3 regions of the Streptomyces sp. SID14515 genome follow, and region 1 is predicted to be linked to each of the others. Evidence: riboswitches for the same ligand, from Rfam matches in the RefSeq annotation. Region 1 holds a riboswitch; each other region holds the start of a gene.

The links. A riboswitch is a leader RNA that binds a small molecule or an ion and turns the genes downstream of it on or off. The one in region 1 is predicted to bind cyclic di-AMP.
Positions count from the first base shown of each region.
Region 2: linked by a shared signal. The riboswitch ahead of G3I54_RS08465 (C40 family peptidase) and the one ahead of G3I54_RS00865 (M23 family metallopeptidase) in region 1 are both predicted to bind cyclic di-AMP.
Region 3: linked by a shared signal. The riboswitch ahead of G3I54_RS03830 (transglycosylase SLT domain-containing protein) and the one ahead of G3I54_RS00865 (M23 family metallopeptidase) in region 1 are both predicted to bind cyclic di-AMP.

Region 1 covers NZ_JAAGMH010000003.1:26,487-33,548, reverse strand. The annotation lists partial or broken gene G3I54_RS00880 (GNAT family N-acetyltransferase) at 1-899, opposite strand, end outside; gene G3I54_RS00875 (HPr family phosphocarrier protein) at 1,072-1,353, shown strand; gene G3I54_RS00870 (GntR family transcriptional regulator) at 1,554-2,261, opposite strand; gene G3I54_RS00865 (M23 family metallopeptidase) at 2,440-3,255, opposite strand; cyclic di-AMP (ydaO/yuaA leader) riboswitch at 3,269-3,437, opposite strand; gene G3I54_RS00860 (pitrilysin family protein) at 3,661-5,031, opposite strand; gene G3I54_RS00855 (pitrilysin family protein) at 5,058-6,431, opposite strand; gene G3I54_RS00850 (DNA topoisomerase IV subunit A) at 6,712-7,062, shown strand, end outside.
Region 2 covers NZ_JAAGMH010000043.1:20,003-27,064, reverse strand. The annotation lists gene pcrA (DNA helicase PcrA) at 1-1,613, opposite strand, end outside; cyclic di-AMP (ydaO/yuaA leader) riboswitch at 1,871-2,036, shown strand; gene G3I54_RS08465 (C40 family peptidase) at 2,035-3,228, shown strand; gene G3I54_RS08460 (hypothetical protein) at 3,290-3,643, opposite strand; gene G3I54_RS08455 (NlpC/P60 family protein) at 3,847-4,926, shown strand; gene G3I54_RS08450 (GNAT family N-acetyltransferase) at 4,965-5,732, shown strand; gene G3I54_RS08445 (response regulator transcription factor) at 5,742-6,437, opposite strand; gene G3I54_RS08440 (PspC domain-containing protein) at 6,434-7,062, opposite strand, start outside.
Region 3 covers NZ_JAAGMH010000021.1:57,659-64,720, reverse strand. The annotation lists gene G3I54_RS03850 (CARDB domain-containing protein) at 1-1,063, shown strand, start outside; gene G3I54_RS03845 (dihydrodipicolinate reductase) at 1,195-2,274, shown strand; gene G3I54_RS03840 (carboxymuconolactone decarboxylase family protein) at 2,271-2,753, shown strand; gene G3I54_RS03835 (GMC oxidoreductase) at 2,829-4,472, opposite strand; gene G3I54_RS03830 (transglycosylase SLT domain-containing protein) at 4,629-5,462, opposite strand; cyclic di-AMP (ydaO/yuaA leader) riboswitch at 5,468-5,655, opposite strand; gene G3I54_RS03825 (FAD-dependent oxidoreductase) at 6,107-7,062, shown strand, end outside.

The DNA of each region.
Region 1 (7,062 bases):
CCGTGCTCACCGCAGTCGGCGACGGCCTCGGGCACCCGGTGGGCGGGGACGGCGATGACCGCGAGGTCGACCTGCTCGTCGATCTCGCCGAGCGAGCGGTGGGCCGGAACGCCGTCGAGGGTGGCGAGACCCTCGTCGAAGGCGCTGTTCACCGCGTAACTGCGGCCGGTGTAGCCGGAGGCGAGGAGGTTGCGCAGGACCGTGCGGCCCACCCCGCCGTGGGTGCGACCGGCGCCGATGACCGCGACGGAGCCGGGAGCGAGGAGGCGCTGCACCGAGCGGGCCTCGGCGCGCTGTTCGCGGCCGCGCTGGACGGCGAGGGACTTCTCGGTGGGTTCGAGGTCGAGGGTGAGATGGACGGAGCCGTCCTCGAAGCTGCGGCGCTGGGTGTACCCGGCGTCCCGGAACACCTTGATCATTTTGTTGTTGGCGGGGAGCACCTCGGCGGCGAAGCGCCGGATGCCGCGCTCGCGGGCGACCGCGGCGATGTGTTCGAGCAGCGCCGAGGCGACTCCGCGGCCCTGGTGGGCGTCCTGGACGAGGAAGGCGACCTCGGCCTCGTCGGCGGGCGCGGAGGCGGGGCGGCCCTGCTCGTTGATGCGGTCGAAGCGGACGGTTCCGATGAACTCGCCGCCGATCGTGACGGCCAGCCCCACCCGGTCGACGTAGTCGTGATGGGTGAAGCGGTGCACGTCCCGGTCGGATAGCCGCGGATACGGGGCGAAGAACCGGTAGTACTTCGACTCGTCGGACACCTGCTCGTAGAAGCTGACCAGTCGCTCGGCGTCGTCCGTGGTGATCGGCCTGATGCGCGCGGTGCCACCGTCGCGGAGCACCACGTCCGCTTCCCAGTGGTCGGGGTACGCGTGATGCGGACTCTGCTCCGGCGTGGGCTCCATGGGCAAAGCCTACGGCGGGGACCCCGGTCGCGGAGGGATCGGTGCCGGGGCAGTCTGAGGAGGCCCGGACCTGGGCAGCCGGAGCACGGGGCCGGACGGGAGGCCGGGCACAGCACCACGCACTGCATGAGAGACTGGTCTAGACAACCGTTGATATGTGAAGGGCAGAACCATGGCTGAGCGCCGCGTAAACGTCGGTTGGGCCGAGGGCCTGCACGCCCGCCCCGCTTCCATCTTCGTCCGTGCCGCCACGGCTTCCGGCGTCCCGGTGACGATCGCCAAGGCCGACGGCAACCCGGTGAACGCCGCCTCCATGCTCGCCGTGCTCGGTCTGGGCGCGCAGGGCGGCGAGGAGATCGTGCTCGCGTCCGACGCGGACGACGCCGAGGCCGCTCTGGACCGGCTGGCGAAGCTGGTCGCCGAGGGCCTGGAAGAGCTTCCCGAGACCGTCTGACCCGACGGGGTCCGGCCCTGCCGGATTCACGAGGTGCGAGAGCCGCGATCCCCGAGAGGGTCGCGGCTTTTTCGCATTCCGGTTCGCTTTCCGGTTGGCCTCCCGGTCCACTCTCCGGAAATAGCGACGCCCGGACAAGGTAATTCGGGCAGCACGAACTGCGCTCCCGGAATTACTTCTCTTTGTATACGGCTCGCTTGTTAATGGCGGACGCCCGCGATGTTTACGTCGTGTTGCGAAGAGCTCACGCGGGGAACGGGCGCGGTGCGCCGACCCGGCTGATCCGGGCGGCGCAGCCGGTGGGCCCCGGTGGCGCGTTCCGCGTGCTGGGCCGTGAGCGCCCTCGCCCGCTCCGCGTCGCCGCGCGCCACGGCGTCCACGATCGCGCCGCGCTCGGCCCAGGCGTCGACCGGGCGGGCCGGCTGCTCGACCGCGTACATCCAGGCGATCTTGTGCCGGAGCTGGGTGAGCAGCGCGATGAGGGCGGGGCTGCCGGAGGCCTGGGCGAGCGTCTCGTGGAACCAGCCGGCCAGCGAACGCAGATCCTCGCCCTCGCCCCGGCGGGCCCGCTCCTGGCCCAGCCTGACCAGACCCCGGAGCACCTTCAGATGGGCCTCCGTGCGGCGCTGGGCGGCGCGTGCCGCGCCCAGGGGCTCCAGGAGCATCCGCACCTCCAGGAGGTCGGCCGCCTCCTGCGCGGTGGGCTCGGCGACACAGGCGCCGGCGTGTCTGCGGGTGACCACGAACCCCTCGGACTCCAGGGTGCGCAGGGCCTCGCGGACCGGGACGCGGGAGACCCCGTAGCGGCGGGCCAGCAGCTCCTCGGTGAGGCGGCTGCCGCGCTCGTAGACACCGGAGACGATGTCGTCACGGATTGCCGTGCATACCGAATGCGCGGGAATGCGCATGTCCGAACCTCCGCCTTGATCCCCGCGAAACGCGGCCGCCCGACGTCTGTTCCGTGACTCTATTGCAATCTGCCGGAATTTCCGATGGCAGGCCGGAATCCATGGATATCTTCAGGCCGGAATTGCCGAAGGCCCCGGCGGGTGCCGGGGCCTTCGGGCGGGGTCGCGCGGGGGCGGGTCAGACGTTCAGACCGTGCGAGCGCAGGTAGCCGACGGGGTCCATGTCTGAGCCGTAGTCGGGGGTGGTGCGGGCCTCGAAGTGCAGGTGCGGGCCGGTGGAGTTGCCGGTGGAGCCGGAGAGCCCGATCTGCTGGCCGGAGGAGACACTCTGGCCGACGGAGACGCCGATCGAGGAGAGGTGGCCGTACTGGGTGTACGTGCCGTCCGTCATCCGGAGCACGATGTTGTTGCCGTACGCGCCGCCCCAGCCGGCCTCGACGACCGTACCGGCGCCGACCGCGACGACGGAGCTGCCGGAAGCGGCCTGGAAGTCGACGCCGGAGTGGCTGCCGGAGGACCAGAGCGCGCCGCCGGTGTTGTAGCCGGTGGTGATGTGGGAGCCGGCGACCGGGAGGTGGAAGGCGTTGAGCCGGGCGCGCTCGGCGGCGCGGGCGGCACGGGCCTTCTCTTCGCGGACCTCCTTGGCGCGGGCCTCGGCCTTGCGCTCGGCCTCCGCCTTCGCCTTGGCCTTGGCGGCCTTCGCGCGGGCCTCCGCCGCGGCCTTGGCCTTCGCCTCGGCGATCGCGTCGGCCTGCTGCTTCTGGACCTGGGCCTGGGCGTCGATCTGGTCGGCGAGGGTGGCGTCGAGGGCGATGGCCTGGGTGAGGCCGGTGTCGGCGACCTTGGCGGCCTCGGTGTCCGCGGCGAGGGCCGGGGAGGCCAGCGAGCCGATGACTCCGGTGGTGGCCAGGGCCGCGACGCCGGCGGCCTGGGCGCTGCGGCGCGTCAGGCGGCTCGGAGCACGGTGCTTCCCGGTGGCACGGGTGAACGCCATGGAGGGGCTGATCCTTTCCTTCCTTCTCGCCTACCGGGTTAGCTGACGGGTTCGGAGCAGGAAGGTCTCCTACGGATCCCCGCGCCGGTTCACGGCACGGGCCTCCGATTCACCCCAGGGACTGCGTGTGGGTCCCCGGCTCCCCAGGCTCGCGCCTGACGGGGACTCGGCGATGACTGCCCGGCGCCGCGGATGCGGCATACGGGTGACGGACAGCCGGGCCGACGCTAGGCGGGGCGACTTCCCATCACCAAACGGACAAGGGGATTTGTCGCGCATCCCACAGGGCAGACAGGCAACCTCTCCAATAAAAGCCGCAAAGCTCAGCAATCGGGCAAAAAGGGAGGACCCCGACGAACTTCCGTCCGTCGGGGTCCTGTTCGCGGCGGTGTGCCACGGGTGCCGTCAGCCGGTGACGACGGAGACCTCGCCGATGCCGAGCGCCCGCACGGGCTCCTCGATCTGCGCGGCGTCGCCCACGAGGACCGTGACGAGGCGGTCCACCGGGAAGGCGTTGACCACGGCGGCGGTCGCCTCCACGGTGCCCGTCTCGGCGAGCCGGGCGTAGAGGTGGGCCTGGTAGTCGTCGGGGAGGTGCTGCTCGACCTGGTCGGCCAGCGTGCTGGCGACGGAGGCGGCGGTCTCGAACTTCAGCGGGGCGACGCCCACCAGGTTCTGCACGGCCGTCTCGCGCTCGGCGTCGGTCAGCCCCTCGGCGGCCAGCGTCCGCAGGACCTTCCAGAGGTCCTCCAGGGCCGGTCCGGTGGACTCCGTGTCCACCGAGCCGCTGATCGCGAGCATCGCCGCACCGCCGGAGTCGGGGCCGCTGGAGCGCAGCACCTGGGCGAAGGCGCGCACTCCGTAGGTGTAGCCCTTCTCCTCGCGCAGCACCCGGTCCAGCCGGGAGGTGAGGGTGCCGCCCAGGCAGTACGTGCCGAGGACCTGCGCGGGCCACACGCGCTCGTGCCGGTCGGCGCCGATCCGGCCGATCAGCAGCTGGGTCTGGACCGCGCCGGGGCGGTCCACGATGACCACGCGGCCGGTGTCGTCCGCGGTGATGGGCGGCACCGGGCGGGCCTGGCCGGCGTTGCCCGACCAGTCGCCGAGGGTCTCCGCCAGCAGCGCGTCCAGGTCGATGCCCGTCAGGTCGCCGACGATCACGGCCGTCGCGGTGGACGGGCGGACATGGGCGTCGAAGAAGGCGCGCACGGCGGCCTGATCGATCCGCCGGACGGTCTCCTCGGTGCCCAGGCGCGGGCGGGACATCCGGGCGGTGGCCGGGAACAGCTCCTTGGAGAGCTGCTTGGCGGCGCGCCGGGACGGGTTGGCCTGCTCGTGCGGGATCTCGTCGAGGCGGTTGCCGACGAGGCGCTCGATCTCGCTCTCGGCGAAGGCCGGGGCCCGCAGTGCCTCGGCGACCAGGCCCAGGGCCTTGGCCAGCCGGGAGGCCGGAACCTCCAGGGAGACCCGGACGCCGGGGTGGTCGGCGTGCGCGTCGAGGGTGGCGCCGCAGCGCTCCAGCTCGGCGGCGAACTCCTCGGCGCTGTGCTTGTCGGTGCCCTCGGAGAGCGCCCGCGACATGATCGTGGCCACGCCGTCCAGGCCCTCGGGCTCGGCCTCCAGCGGCGCGTCCAGGAAGATCTCCACCGCGACGACCTGCTGGCCGGGGCGGTGGCAGCGCAGCACGGTCAGCCCGTTGGGCAGGGCGCCGCGCTCGGGCGCCGGGAAGGCCCAGGGGCGGGCCGTGCCTGCGGTGGGCTGCGGGTGGAACTCCATGGCTACTCCAGTCACGGCGGCGTCGCTCACTTGGCCGCCCCCTCGTGCGCGTCGGTGCCCTCGGTGCCGTCTTCGCCCTCGTCGGCCTCGTCGGCCGGCTCGATGGGCTCGTACACCAGCACCGCCCGGTTGTCGGGGCGCAGGGCCGCCTCGGCCGCCGCGCGCACCTCCTCCGCGGTGACGTCCAGGACCCGGCCCACGGCGCTCAGGGCGAGCTGCGGGTCGCCGAACAGCACCGCGTAACGGCACAGTTCGTCGGCGCGGCCGGCGACCGTGCCGAGCCGGTCCAGCCACTCGCGCTCCAACTGCGCCTGGGCCCGCTCCATTTCCTCGGGGGTGGGCCCCTCGGCGGCGAACCTGGCCAGCTCCTCGTCGACGGCGGCCTCGATCTGCTCCACCTCGACGCCGCCGGACGTCTTCACGTCCAGCCAGCCCAGCGAGGGCGCCCCGGCGAGCCGCAGCAGCCCGAAGCCCGCCGCCACCGCCGTACGGTCGCGGCGCACCAGGCGGTTGTGCAGCCGGGAGGACTCGCCGCCGCCGAGCACGGTGAGCGCCAGGTCGGCCGCGTCACAGGCACGGGTGCCGTCGTGCGGGAGGCGGTAGGCGGCCATCAGGGCGCGCGCCGGGACCTCCTCGTGGACCACTTCGCGCAGCTGCTCGCCGATGATCTCCGGCAGCGTCCCGTCGCGCGGCGGCTGCTTGCCGTCGTGGGACGGGATGGAGCCGAAGTACTTCTCGATCCAGGCGAGGGTCTGCTCGGGGTCGATGTCGCCGACCACCGAGAGCACCGCGTTGTTGGGCGCGTAGTACGTACGGAAGAACGCGCGGGCGTCCTCCAGCGTGGCCGCGTCCAGGTCGGCCATGGAGCCGATCGGGGTGTGGTGGTAGGGGTGGCCCTCGGGGTAGGAGAGGGCGGTCAGCTTCTCGAACGCGGTGCCGTAGGGCACGTTGTCGTAACGCTGGCGGCGCTCGTTCTTGACGACGTCGCGCTGGTTCTCCATGGACTCCTCGTCGAGCGCGGCGAGGAGGGAGCCCATCCGGTCGGCCTCGAGCCAGAGAGCCAGCTCCACCTGGTGGGTGGGCATGGTCTCGAAGTAGTTGGTCCGCTCGAAGCTGGTCGTCCCGTTGAGCGAGCCGCCGGCCCCCTGGACCAGCTCGAAGTGGCCGTTCCCCTTGACCTGTCCCGAGCCCTGGAACATCAGGTGCTCGAAGAGGTGAGCCAGACCGGTGCGTCCCTTGACCTCGTGGCGCGAGCCGACGTCGTACCAGAGGCAGACCGCGGCGACCGGGGTCAGATGGTCCTCGGAGAGCACCACACGCAGGCCGTTGGCCAGGCGGTGCTCGGTCGCTGTCAAGCCGCCGGAGCCGGCCTGTGCGGTGGCCGTGTGACCCATGGGCATGTACGTCCCTTCGATCGCGATACTGGACTTCCTGCCAGACCTGCCACTCTAAGCAAGCGCACCGGCGCCTGGCGAAGTTCCCGTTCCGTGGATGTTTCCGTCGATGGTGTCGTGGACGCCCTCGCGGGCGCGCCGCCCCGACCGCTTCGGGCCGGCCTTCGGACGGGTCGAGGTCGGCGTTGTCAGTGGCGAGGTCCACAATGGACCGCGTCAGTAGCTCGTGTTGTACCGAACAAGCTCAGGTTGTCCGAACAGAATCTGTGAAGGAGTCGCAGCCGCGATGGCCCGCCGTAGCACGAAGACCCCGCCGCCGGACGACTTCGAGGAGAAGATCCTCGACATCGACGTCGTCGACGAAATGCAGGGCTCCTTCCTCGAGTACGCGTACTCGGTGATCTACTCCAGGGCCTTGCCCGACGCCCGCGACGGCATGAAGCCGGTGCACCGGCGCATCGTGTCCCAGATGAACGAGATGGGTCTGCGCCCCGACCGCGGCTATGTGAAGTGCGCCCGCGTCGTCGGCGAGGTGATGGGCAAGCTGCACCCGCACGGCGACGCCTCGATCTACGACGCCCTGGTGCGCATGGCGCAGCCGTTCTCGATGCGGCTGCCCCTGGTCGACGGCCACGGC
Region 2 (7,062 bases), on a different contig from region 1:
GTGCGCAGCTCCTCCATCAGCGTGTTGAAGCGCTTGACGGCGTTGGAGGAGCGGGCGGCCATGCCGTACGCCTCGTCGACGCGGCGCAGCGCCTGCGGGAAGGAGATCTTCTCGCGCGTCGACAGGGCGTCGATCATGGCCTCGGCGCGGTCGCCGATGCCGCGCTTGGGGACGTTGAGGATGCGGCGCAGCGGGACGGTGTCCTCGGGGTTGGCGAGGACGCGGAGGTAGGCCAGGACGTCCCGGACCTCCTTGCGCTCGTAGAAGCGCACGCCGCCGACGACCTTGTAGGGCAGGCCGACGCGGATGAAGATCTCTTCGAAGACACGGGACTGGGCGTTGGTCCGGTAGAAGACGGCGACGTCGCCCGCCTTGGCGTCGCCCGCGTCGGTGAGCCGGTCGATCTCGTCGGCGACGAACTGCGCCTCGTCGTGCTCGGTGTCGGCGACATAGCCGGTGATGCGGGCGCCGGAGCCGGCGTTGGTCCAGAGGTTCTTGGGGCGGCGGCTCTCGTTGCGCTCGATGACGGCGTTGGCGGCGGAGAGGATCGTCTGCGTGGAGCGGTAGTTCTGCTCCAGCAGGATCGTCGTCGCGCTCGGGTAGTCCTCCTCGAACTGGAGGATGTTGCGGATGGTCGCGCCCCGGAAGGCGTAGATCGACTGGTCCGCGTCGCCCACCACGCACAGCTCGGCGGGCGCGTCGTTCTCCCCGGCCGGGCCGACCAGCTCACGGACCAGCGTGTACTGGGCGTGGTTGGTGTCCTGGTACTCGTCGACGAGGACGTGGCGGAAGCGGCGGCGGTAGTGCTCGGCGACGTCCGGGAAGGCCTGGAGGAGGTGGACCGTCGTCATGATGATGTCGTCGAAGTCCAGGGCGTTGGCCTCGCGCAGGCGGGCCTGGTAGAGCGCGTACGCCTGGGCGAGGGTCTTCTCGAACCCGTCCGCCGCCTGTCCGGCGAAGGTCTCCTCGTCGATGAGCTCGTTCTTGAGGTTGGAGACCTTGGCGGTGAAGGACTTCGGCGGATAGCGCTTGGGGTCCAGGTCGAGGTCACGGCAGACCAGGGCCATCAGGCGCTTGGAGTCGGCGGCGTCGTAGATCGAGAACGACGAGGTGAAGCCGAGCTTCTTCGACTCGCGGCGCAGGATGCGGACGCACGCGCTGTGGAAGGTCATGACCCACATGGCGTTGGCGCGCGGGCCCACCAGCTGCTCGACGCGCTCCTTCATCTCGCCCGCGGCCTTGTTGGTGAAGGTGATCGCGAGGATCTGCCCGGGGTGCGTGCCGCGCTCGGCCAGCAGATGGGCGATGCGGTGGGTGAGCACCCGGGTCTTGCCGGAGCCGGCCCCGGCGACGATGAGCAGCGGGGATCCGGCGTGCACGACGGCGGCGCGCTGCTCGGTGTTCAGCCCGTCGAGCAGCGCGGCGGAGTCGATCACCGGGCGCGGGTGACCGTCCCGGTAGTACCCGTCCCGGGGAGGCGGGGGCGCGTCGTAGACGCCCTCGAAGAGTCCCTCCGGCACCGCTTCGGGCGCGTGGTCCTCGGGGGGCGGCGGGGGGCCGTCCTCCGCGGGCTGGAGGCCGGTCAGGAAACTGTCGTCAAAGAGGCTGCTCATCGCCTACTGAGTCTAGGCGGCCGGACTGACAACCTTCCGCCGAAGCCGGGAAGCGACGGTTTCGGCTCTACGCACGGAGAGCGGACGTCGACGTTCCGTGAAGGAGTGCCCGGTCGGAGGGGGTGCGGAGCCCTCGATCCGAAAAGGTCACGAAAATGTATCGGGCATATCGCTCATCGTGCTTCCCAGCGGTGCCACGGGTTGGCTAGCGTGCTCGGTCAGGTGATCCGTACCTCCCTGAGGCGAACCGCGCCTAACGGACACCTCTGCCGAATCCGTCCTGCCCTCCAGGCAGTTCGGAACCGGGGACCCACACGCAGAACCGGGGTGAATCGGTCCGTGACCTCGATCCGGACCGTAGGACAGCCTTCCGTTCCGTCCGAACCCGACAGCTAACCCGGTAGGCGGTCCACGGAAGGAGATGCCGGTCTTGGCATCGCATCGCAAGCCGCGCACGAAGGTGCGCACCACCACTCCCGCCGTCGGGCTGACGACGGCCGCGCTGGCCTCCGTGACGTTGCTCTCCACGCAGAGCGCCACGGCCGCGCCCGCGGAGCCGAAGCCCGCCATCGAGGAAGTGCAGAAGAAGGTCGACGCCCTGTACCGGCAGGCGGGCACCGCGACCCAGGAGTACAACCGGGCCAAGGCCGCCTCCGCCACGCAGCAGAAGAAGGTCGACACGCTGCTCTCCGACGTGGCGAAGCGGACCGAGAAGATCAACGAGGCGCGCCGGGCGCTGGGCTCCTACGCGGCGGCGCAGTACCGCAGCGGCGGCATCGCGCCCACGGCGACGTTCTTCCTGGCGGACGACCCGCAGGGGTACTTCGACCAGAGCCGGCTGATGGACCGGGCGACGGAGCGGCAGCAGAAGGCCGTCACCGATTTCCGTACGCAGCAGGCCTCGGCGGCGAAGAAGCGCGCGGAGGCGGTGAAGAGCCTGGAGACCCTCACCGAGACGCAGGCCACGCTCGCCTCCAGCAAGAAGGACGTGCAGACCAAGCTCACCGAGGCCCGTGGGCTGCTGTCCCGGCTGACCGCCGAGGAGAAGGCGCGGCTGGCGGAGCTGGAGCGCAAGAAGGAGGCCGAGGCCAAGGAGAAGGCGGCGAAGCTGGCCGCCCGGCAGGCCGCCGAGGCGAAGGAGAAGGCCGAGGCGGAGGAGAAGGCCCGCGAGGAGGCCGCGAAGGAGTCGGGCGGTTCGGGCACGGGCTCCGGTTCCGGTACGGGCACGGGTTCGGGCTCCGGATCCGGTACGGGCAGCGGTTACGCCGCCAAGGCGGAGAAGGTGCTGGACTTCGCCCGCGCCCAGATCGGGAAGCCGTACGTCTGGGGCGCGTCGGGCCCCTCCTCGTACGACTGCTCGGGGCTGACGCAGGCGGCGTGGCGGGAGGCGGGCGTGACCCTGCCGCGGACCACCTGGGATCAGGTGAAGGTCGGGACCCGGGTCGCCACGTCCGACCTGCGGCCGGGGGACCTGGTCTTCTTCTACGACGACATCAGCCATGTCGGCATCTACAAGGGCGACGGCATGATGATCCACGCCCCGAAGCCGGGTGCGAACGTGCGCGAGGAGTCGATCTACTACATGCCGATCTACGGGAGCGTCCGCCCGGCGTAGTACGGGTACGGGCCGGGGGGCGGCTCTTCGGCGGCCGCCCCCGGAAGGCCGTGGTCCGGCCTCAGGTCCAGACGGTGGCGATGAAGATGTTGGCGACCGTCAGCCCGCCGACCGCCCCGAACGCGCCCTCGTCGACCGTCTCGTCGTCCCGCTTGACGTAGACCAGGGCGAGGATCACGACCAGCAGCGCCAGCTTGATGCCGATCTTGACGTTGTTCACGGTCTGGTCGTCGGCCTGGTTGAGGCCGACGAGGGCGATGCCGGTGACGAGCATGGTCAGCGCACCGTGGAGCATGGCCGGGCCGAAGCGGGCGGTGCCCTCACCCATGGCCTTCATCTGCGTCAGGAAGCCGCCCAGCAGGGAGGCGATGCCGATGATGTGCAGGGCGACGAAGACATTGATGAGTACGTCCATGGCTCCGGAGCCTAGCCATGGCCAAAGTTTTACCTTTCAGTGAGGCAAGCCTTCATTGATCGCTTCGATCATCAGCGATCGGCGAAACGTCACATCAGGGCAATAGCTGTCATGGTGACCCTTTTCCGCGCACCCGGATTAGCGTCCTTCACGGACCCGCCGGTATCCCCCGGCGGTCGGCCGACAGGAAGGATGCCGCCCCCGTGGCAGCGCACCGCAGGTCAGCTCACCGAAAACCCAAGCAGCGCCCGTTCACCGGCCCTGCTGCCCGCACCGCCGCCACCCTGGCGCTCGCCGGGGCCGCCACCGCCGTCTCGGTCAGCGGGGCCGGCGCGGCCCCCGCCGAACCGGCTCCCACCGCCGACCAGGTCAAGGCGAAGGTCGACCGGCTCTACCACGACGCCGAGGTCGCCACCGAGAAGTACAACGGGGCGAAGGAGAAGGCGGCCGCCGCCACCCGCAGGGTCGAGGCCCTGACCGACGAGGCCGCCCGCCGCACCGACCGCCTCAACACCACGCGGAACGCCCTGGGTTCGCTGGCCACCGCGCAGTACCGCGGCGGCACCCTCGACCCGGCCCTGCAACTGGCGCTCTCCTCCGACCCCGACGCCTATCTGCAGCGCGCCTCCTACCTCGACCGGGCGGGCGACCGCCAGAGCGGCCTGCTGCGGAACATCAAGCGGCAGGTCTCCCAGATCACCCGCGTCAAGGCCACCGCCGACCAGGAGACCGAACGCCTCGCCGCCCGCCGCACCGAGCTGCGCGAACACCGCACCGCGATCCGCACCAAGCTGGCCGACGCCCGCAGGCTCCTGGACACCCTGACCGCCGACGAACGCGCCGCCTACGAACGCTCCGCCGACGCCCGGCACGGGGGCGGCCCCGCCCACGCCGACCGCTCCACCGCCCGGAGCGGCCCGGCAGCGGCCCCGAACTCCCGCGCCGGGCAGGCCATCGCCTTCGCCCACGGGGCGATCGGCAAGCCGTACGTCTGGGGCGCGACGGGCCCCAACGCCTTCGACTGCTCGGGCCTGACCCAGGCGGCCTGGAAGGCGGCGGGCGTGAGCCTGCCACGCACCACCTACACCCAGATCAACGCCGGATCCCGGGTCTCCCGCTCCGAACTGGCCCCCGGCGACCTGGTGTTCTTCTACTCCGGGATCAGCCATGTCGGCCTCTACATCGGCGGCGGCCAGATGATCCACGCCCCGCGCCCGGGAGCACCGGTGCGCATCGCGCCCATCGATCAGATGCCTTTCGCCGGGGCGACGCGCGTGGCATAGTCCCCGGCGCCGATCCGTACCGCCGAAGGAACTCCCGTATGACGATGGCGAACGCCGTCCAGGATTACGCCCGTACGCTCACGCTGCGGTCGCCCGACCACTACCGCGTGGGCCCGTTCACCGTCCGGCACAACCCGGGCTGGGAGCTGAAGTACGCCAACTACGCCATCCCCGACCGCGAAGCGGAACCCACGGCGGACGAGGTGGCGGCCCTGGTCGAGGCGTTCCGGCGGCGCGAGCGGCTGCCCCGCCTGGAGTTCCTGCCCGCCTGGGCCCCGGCTGTCGAACCGGCCCTGCTCGCCGCCGGTTTCACCGTGGAGAACCGGGCCCCGCTGCTGGCCTGCGGCCGCGAGGACCTCCGGACGCCGAGCCCGGTCGACGGCCTCCGCATCATGGTGCCCGGCACCGAAGCGGAATTCACCGACGCCGCCCGCGTCCAGCATCACGGCTTCGGCGGCGAGGGCGAGCCCGAGAGCGGAACGACCGACTGGCTGCGTGCGGCGGCCGCCGGCGACGGGGTCGCCGCCCTGGCCGTCCTCGACGGCACGCCGGCCGGGGCCGGTGGCTGCTCGGTCGCGGTCGACGGCCTCAGCGAACTGGCCGGTCTCGCCGTCGCCGCGTCCTTCCGCCGCCGGGGCGTCGGCGCCGCGCTCTCCGCCTGGCTGACGGAACGGGCCCTCGACCAGGGCTGCCGGGCCGTCTGGCTGGAGCCGGGCGACGCCGACGTCGAGCGGATCTACACGGGCATCGGCTACCGCCGGATCGGCGAGAAGGTCAACATCTCGCTCGACCCGGCCGCCGGTTGACCGACGGTCTCAGACCAGCCGTCGTGCCGTGGCCCACCGGGTCAGCTCGTGGCGGTTGGAGAGCTGGAGCTTCCTGAGCACCGCCGAGACGTGCGACTCGACCGTCTTCACCGAGATGAACAGCTGCTTGGCGATCTCCTTGTACGCGTAGCCGCGCGCGATCAGCCGCAGCACCTCGCGCTCGCGCTGGGTGAGGCGGTCCAGGTCCTCGTCGACCGGCGGGGCGTCCGTGGAGGCGAAGGCGTCCAGGACGAAGCCGGCCAGACGCGGGGAGAAGACCGCGTCGCCCTCCTGGACCCGGAAGATCGAGTCGACCAGGTCGGTGCCGGTGATCGTCTTGGTGACATAGCCGCGCGCGCCGCCCCGGATCACGCCGATGACGTCCTCCGCGGCGTCCGAGACGGACAGCGCGAGGAAGCGGACCGGGTTCTCGGCCGTGCCCATCATGGGCGCGCAGCGGCGGAGCACCTCGACGCCGCCGCCGCCCGGGAGGTGGACGTCGAGGAGGACGACCTCGGGGCGGGTCGCCGTGATGACGGTGACCGCCTGGTCGACGTCGGCGGCCTCGCCGACCACTTCGACGCCGGTCTCCTCGGTGCGGCCGATCTCGGCCTGCACCCCGGTGCGGAACATCCGGTGGTCGTCGACGAGCACGACCCGTACCCGCCGCTCCGGGCCCCCGGTGGCTTCGGTGTTCTCGGTCATTCGCTCGCCCTCTCCATCTCCAGCTCGACCTCGGTGCCCCCGCCGGGCACCGAACGCAGCCGGGCGCTGCCGCCGTTGCGCTGCATCCGGCCGATGATTGATTCTCGTACGCCCATGCGGTCCCCGGGAACCTCGTCCAGGTCGAACCCCGGACCCCGGTCCCGTACGGACACGAAGACCGTAGTGCCCTCGACCTCCGCGTAGACCTGCACGGCGCCGCCCTCGCCACCGTACTTGGCGGCGTTGACCATCGCCTCGCGCGCGGCCTGCATCTGCGCGGTCAGCTTGTCGTCGAGGGGGCAGTCGCCGACCACGACGACCTCCAGCGGTACGCCGTGCTTGTCCTCGACCTCGGCGGCGGCCCGCTTGACCGCCTCGGCCAACGTCTCCGGCTCGTCGTCCTCGTCCTTGCCGGTGCCCTCGGGGTTGTAGAGCCAGTTGCGCAGCTCGCGCTCCTGGGCGCGGGCGAGGCGTCTGACCTCGCCGCCGTCGTCCGCGTTGCGCTGGATCAGGGTGAGGGTGTGCAGCACCGAGTCGTGGACGTGGGCGGCGACCTCGGCCCGCTCCTGGGCCCGGATGCGCATCAGGCGCTCCTCGGAGAGGTCCTGGGTCATCCGCACCAGGT
Region 3 (7,062 bases), on a different contig from region 1:
GAACCAGGTCGGCATCCGGGACGTGACGATCCGGGGCGCGGGCATGTGGCACTCCCAGCTCTACACGCTGACCCCGCCGCACGAGGCGGGCGGCATCAACCACCCGCACGAGGGCAACTTCGGCTTCGACATCGACGAGAACACGCAAATCTCCGACATCGCCATCTTCGGCTCGGGCACCATCCGCGGCGGCGACGGCAACCACGAGGGCGGCGTCGCGCTCAACGGCCGGTTCGGCAAGGACACGAAGATCAGCAACGTCTGGATCGAGCACGCCAACGTGGGCGTCTGGGCCGGCCGCGACTTCGACAACATCCAGGAGCTGTGGAACCCGGGCGACGGCGTCGAGTTCACCGGCATGCGGATCCGCAACACCTACGCCGACGGCATCAACTTCGCCAACGGCACCCGTAACTCCACGGTCTACAACTCCTCGTTCCGCAACACCGGCGACGACGCGCTCGCCGTCTGGTCCAGCAAGTACGTCAAGGACCAGTCCGTCGACATCGGCCACGACAACAGCTTCCGCAACAACACCATCCAGCTGCCGTGGCGCGCCAACGGCATCGCGATCTACGGGGGTTACGGCAACAAGATCGAGAACAACATCATCTCCGACACCATGAACTACCCGGCCATCATGCTGGCGACCGACCACGACCCGCTGCCCTTCTCCGGGCAGACGCTGATCGCCAACAACGCGCTGTACCGCACCGGCGGAGCCTTCTGGAACGAGGACCAGGAGTTCGGCGCGATCACCCTCTTCCCGCAGAACCTGCCGATCCCCGGGGTCACGATCCGCGACACGGACATCATCGACTCCACCTATGACGGCATCCAGTTCAAGACGGGCGGCGGGCTGATGCCGGACGTCACGATCGAGAACGTCCGGATCGACAGGTCCAACAACGGATCCGGCATCCTCGCGATGGGCGGCGCCCGCGGCAACGCGACGCTCACCGATGTGACGATCACCGACTCGCGCGACGGCGATGTACTGATCGAGCCCGGCTCGCAGTTCACCATCACCGGCACTCCGAACGGCGCCCGGGCGAAGCGCTAGACCCGGCAGGACCCCGGTACGGTTCCCGGGTCGGCGGATCCCCCGTCGGCCCGGGAACACCCTTGTGGCCGGGCGGATTTGGTGGTGTCACGGCTCTGGGAAGTACAAGGCCCCGGAGCTACTCTCCGCGCATGATTCCCACGGTTGTCTGGGGTACCGGCAACGTCGGCCGCGCGGCGATCCGCGCCGTCGCGGCCCATCCGGCACTGACGCTCGCCGCCGTCCTCGTGCACGATCCCGCCAAGGTCGGCCGCGACGCCGGCGAGCTCGGCGGTCTCGGGCGCACGCTCGGGGTCGCGGCCACCGACGACATCGCCGCCGTGCTGGCCGCCCGCCCCCGCGCGGTGGTCTACGCGGCGTCCGGCGATATCCGTCCCGACGACGCCCTCACCGACATCGGCCGGGCTATCCGGGCCGGCGCGGTGGTCGTCACGCCCTCCCTCTATCCGCTCTACGACCAGCGCAACGCCCCGCCGGAGCTGCGGGACCCGGTCCTGGCCGCCGTCGCCGAGGGCGGCGGCTCCCTCTTCGTCTCCGGCGTCGACCCCGGCTGGGGCAACGACGTCCTGCCCCTGCTGGTCAGCGGCCTCGGCACCGAGGTGGACGTCATCCGCTGCCAGGAGATCTTCGACTACTCCACGTACGAGCAGGAGGAGTCGGTGCGCCATCTGATCGGGATGGGTCATCCAATGGACTACGAGCCGCTGATGCTGGCGGAGAGCGTTCCGACGATGGTGTGGGGCGGTCAGATACGGCTCATGGCGCGGGCACTGGGCGTCGAGCTCGACGAGATCCGCGAGACCCTGGACCGCCGGGCGCTGGAGCAAGAGGTGCACACCCGCACGATGGGCGCGTTCGCTGCGGGCACCCAGGGCGCGGTGCGCTTCGAGGTGCAGGGCATCGTGGACGGCGAGCCCCGCATCGTCATCGAGCACATCACCCGTATCCACCCGTCGTGCGCCCCGGACTGGCCGTCGCCGCCGGACGGGGTGGGCGCGCACCGGGTGGTGATCGAGGGCCGTCCCCGTATCGAGGTGACGGTCGAGGCGTCCGACGAGGGCGAGAACCGGTCGGCGGGCGGGAACGCCACCGCGGTCGGGCGGCTCGTCTCGGCGATCGACTGGCTGGTGGACGCGAAGCCGGGCCTGTACGACGCACTCGACGTTCCGCTGCGGCCTGCGGTCGGCAGGCTGGGAAGGAGACCGGCATGATCATCGATGTTCCGGAGGGCGAGGAGCCCATCGGCTACGTATGGGGGGAGATGGTGCCCGGCATCGGGATGGCCGCCGCCACGTTCTCGATGTCGGTGTACGAACACACGACGCTGGGGCTGCGGGAGTTCGAGGCGGCCAGGCTGCGGGTGGCGCAGATCAACGGGTGCCTGTTCTGCCTGGACTGGCGGACCGAGCGGGACGGGGCGAAGGTCGAGGAGGAGTTCGCCGACGCGGTGACCCGGTGGCGTACGACCGACGCCTTCGACGAGCGGACCCGGCTCGCGGCGGAGTACGCCGAGCGGTACACGCTCGACCATCACGGTCTGGACGACGCCTTCTGGGAGCGGATGACCGCGCGCTACAGCCAGGCGGAGATCGTGGAGCTGACGATGAGCATCGGCTCGTGGCTGGCGTTCGGGCGGCTCAACCATGTGCTGGGGATCGACTCGGTGTGCGTGCTGCCCGGTCACGGGTGAGGGGCGGGGCCCCCACGGACGGAGTCCGGGGCCGCCGGGTTGGCACTCCCGGCCCCGGGCTCTTTCGTGGGTCGCCTACAGATCGGTCGCGATGATCCGTTCGATGTTGCGTTCGGCGAGCGCGGTGATGGTGACGAAGGGGTTCACGCTGGTGTTGCCGGGGATCAGCGCGCCGTCGATGACGTACAGGCCGGGGTAGCCGTGCAGCCGGCCGTAGTTGTCGGTGGCCTTGTCCAGGACCGCGCCGCCCAGCGGGTGGTAGGTGAGGTGGTCGCCCCAGATCTTGTAGACACCGAAGAGGTCCGTGCGGTAGATCGTCCCCTCCTTCTGGTTGATCTTGTCGAAGATGGTCTTCGCGGCGTCGATGGACGGCTGCTTCCACGCCGTCTGCCAGTTCAGTTCGGCCTTGCCCGCCGCCGCGTTCCAGGTGAACTGGGCGCGGTTGGGGTTCTTGGTGATCGAGAGGTAGAAGGAGGCCCAGGTCTCGATGCCGGTGGGCAGCGGAGCGACTTCGGCGAACGCTCCGCCGGCGTCCCAGTTGTCGATGCCGCCGGTCGGGATGGACGACTGCACCTTGCCCGTCGGATCCCAGAGGTGGTTGGCCCGGCCGCACATGACGTTGCCGTTGTCGCCCCAGCCCTTGCCGATCTCGTTGTTGAGGAGGGGCAGGGCGCCGGTGGCCTTGAGGCCGACGAGCAGCTTGCTGGTGCCCACGCTGCCCGCGGCGAAGAACACCTTGTCCGCCGTGACGGTCTTGGTCACGGCGGTCCGGCCGCCGGTGTCCAGCTGGTCGATGAGCACGGTGTAGCCGCCGCCGGGGGCCGGGGTGACCGTGGTGACCTTGTGGAGCGGGGAGATGGTGACCCGGCCGGTGGCCCTGATCCGGTCGATGTAGGTCTTCTGGAGCGACTTCTTGCCGTAGTTGTTGCCGTAGAGGATCTCCGCGTCCAGGGCCGACTTCGGTACGGTTCCGGCCGCCTCCTGCTTCATGTAGTCCCAGTCGTACACGGCGGGCACGAAGAGGAACGGGAAGCCGGAGCGCTGCGCGTGTTTTCGGCCGACCCGGGCGTACTGGTAGCAGTCGACGGTGTCGAACCAGGCGGGATCGATGGTGGTGACGCCGAGCCCGCTGTTGGCGCGCGGGTAGTAGGTGCTGTACATCTCCTCGGCGTTCACCGTCGGGAGGATGGCGCCGAAGTTCTCCCGGCGCGGGGTGACGGCCATGCCGCCGTTGACCAGGGATCCACCCCCGACGCCGCGGCCCTGGTAGACCGTGATGCCGCCGAACTCCTCGGCGTCCAGGATGCCGGTGTAGCGGTTGACGTCCTTGTCGATGGGGAAGCCGAGGAAGTTGCTCAGCGGCTGCTTGGTCCGGGTCCGCAGCCAGAAGGAGCGGTCGTCCGGTTTGGTGGTGTTGGCGAAGATCTTTCCGTCCGCGCCCGGGGTGTCCCAGGCCATGCCCATCTCGACCATGTGGACGTCCGTGCCGGCCTGGGCGAGCCGGAGGGCGGCGACGGAGCCGCCGTATCCGGTGCCGATGACCAGGACGGGCACATGGGCCCCGGAGCCGATCGGCGCTGCTGCCGCCCGTGCGCTCGCCCAGGCCGGTGCGGTGGTCCCGGCAAGCGCCGCGACCCCCAGAAGAGAACCTGTTCCAGTGATGAATCTTCGACGCGAGACGCCCTTGGTCCCGCCATCCTGCTTGGTAGTGTCACTCATGTGACATCCCTCACTCTCGACAGAGTGCAACAGGTTCTACTGTCGATCGCGTGGTAAGTCACTAGAAACTTGGGGGTAACTTCACGGCGCCGTCCGGCATGACGGAGGGGCCCCGGACCATGCAGTCCGGGGCCCCTCGGGTTCGGGCGCGGAGGATCAGTAGGCGCCGAAGACGTTGTCGATCGAGCCGTAGCGGTCCGCGGCGTAGTTGCACGCGGCCGTGATGTTGGCGACCGGGTCATAGCTGTCGGTCGAGGTGCCGGGCACGTGGTAGGCCTGGAAGGTCGGGTCGATGACCTGGAGCAGGCCCTTGGACGGGGTGCCCTTGACCGCGTTGGAGTCCCAGTTGTTGATCGCGGCGGGGTTGCCCGAGGACTCGCGCATGATGTTGCGGTGGATGCCCTCGTAGGTGCCGGGGATGCCGTGCTCGGCCATGACCGCGAGCGATTCCTTGATCCAGCCGTCGAGGTCATCGGTGTATGCGACGGCCTTCTCGGCGGCCGGAGCGGCCTTCGCCACCGGGGCGATGTTCGTACGCTCCGAACGGTCGGCACGGTCCGCCGACGCACCGCGCGCGGTGGCGGCGGAAGCCTTGGAGGACTTGGCGTCCGACGGGGCGGCGGCCTTGTTTCCGAGCGTCAGCTTGATACCCGGGTGAATAAGGTCGGGATTCTCTCCGACGATCTTCCGGTTGCCTTCGTACAGCTTCTGCCAGCCGCCGCTGACGGAATGCTCTCGGGCGATCTTGGAAAGCGTTTCGCCGGCCACCACGGAATGCTGGGCGGGCGCGGCCTTCACGGCGGAATTCGCCTGGGCGACCACCGCGGCGGGGGCCACGGCCTGCGGTGCGGCGGTGGGGGCGGGGGCCGCGAAGGCGCTGGTGGCGCCGATCACGGGGAGCGCGAGAACGGCTCCGCCGGTGGTCACGGCGGCGAGGCCACGACGCAGCGAGGTGGACTGGGGACGGCGGTGCTTACCCTGTGCGGGCATGGGGGATTTCCTCTCCGGCGCCTGCGAGGTGAGCTGTCGGGTTCAGACGGGAGATGTCTGGCCGCACGATCGTGCGACTTCACCCCAAGCCGTTCCGGTTACGGTTCGGCGACTTACCTGGGTCCCCCGCTCCTGCCGTACGTGAGTGGGTTTCGGATTCCCGGACGGCGGCAGGATTCGGCGTTCCATCCGGATTGACGGTGACCGTAGGCGAGAAACGCGGGACAGAACAAGCCCCGCATTCCGGATTCCCTTTTCCACGCAAGATCGAATGGCGGAATTCCCGGATCGGCCCGCACCGTCACGGCGTCAACTTTCTTCGCACAGAAGGGAACCGATGCCTCCGGTTCTGCGTCCGCGCCCTCGGACGTGACGCTCACCACTCGCTCGCGGTGATGGCGAAAACAGGCCCAGGCAAATGCATCAAAAGGCCTGGAAATCCCTTTACGGATAGACGGAGCAAAAGAACCAAATCGACCATATGGGCATAACGAAACGGGCCAATCGGACACTCTGGGTGGGGGTGACCGAAGGGCCCGCGGGGCGATCGCTTACGGTGTGGGGTGGAGACTAGTAAGCCAACCCTTACCTCCGACGTACGCTGTACCTGCCCGCGTTCGCCCGCCCCGAAGGATCACCACGCCATGACACGCCCCGTCCGCGTCGCCATTGTCGGAGCCGGCCCCGCCGGTATCTATGCTGCGGACGCGCTGCTCAAATCCGAGGTCTGCCAGGACCCGGGGGTCTCGATCGACCTCTTCGAGCGCATGCCCGCGCCCTTCGGCCTGATCCGTTACGGCGTGGCCCCCGACCACCCGCGCATCAAGGGCATCGTCAAGGCCCTGCACCAGGTGCTGGACAAGCCCCAGATCCGGCTCTTCGGCAACGTCAGCTACCCGCACGACATCGGCCTGGACGACCTGCGGTCGTTCTACGACGCGGTGATCTTCTCCACCGGCGCCGAGGCCGACCGGGCGCTCGACATCCCCGGCATCCAGCTGGACGGTTCCTACGGCGCCGCCGAGTTCGTCTCCTGGTACGACGGGCACCCCGAGGTCCCGCGCACCTGGCCGCTGACCGCGGAGAAGGTCGCGGTGCTCGGCGTCGGGAACGTGGCCCTGGACGTGGCCCGTGTCCTGGCCAAGACGGCGGACGAGCTGCTGCCCACCGAGATCCCGGACAACGTGTACCAGGGCCTCAAGCAGAACAAGGCGCTGGAGGTGCATGTGTTCGGGCGGCGTGGCCCCGCACAGGCCAAGTTCAGCCCGATGGAGCTGCGGGAGCTGGACCACTCCCCCAACATCGAGGTCATCGTCAACCCCGAGGACATCGAGTACGACGAGGGCTCCATCGCCACCCGCCGGGAGAACAAGCAGGCCAACATGGTCGCGCAGACCCTGGAGAACTGGGCGATCCGCGATGTCGGCGACCGCCCGCACAAGCTGTTCCTGCACTTCTTCGAGTCCCCGGTCGAGATCCTCGGCGAGGACGGCAAGGTCACCGCGCTGCGCACCGAGCGCACCGAGCTGGACGGCACCGGCAACGTCCGGGGCACCGGCAAGTTCACCGACTGGGACATGCAGAGCGTCTACCGCGCCGT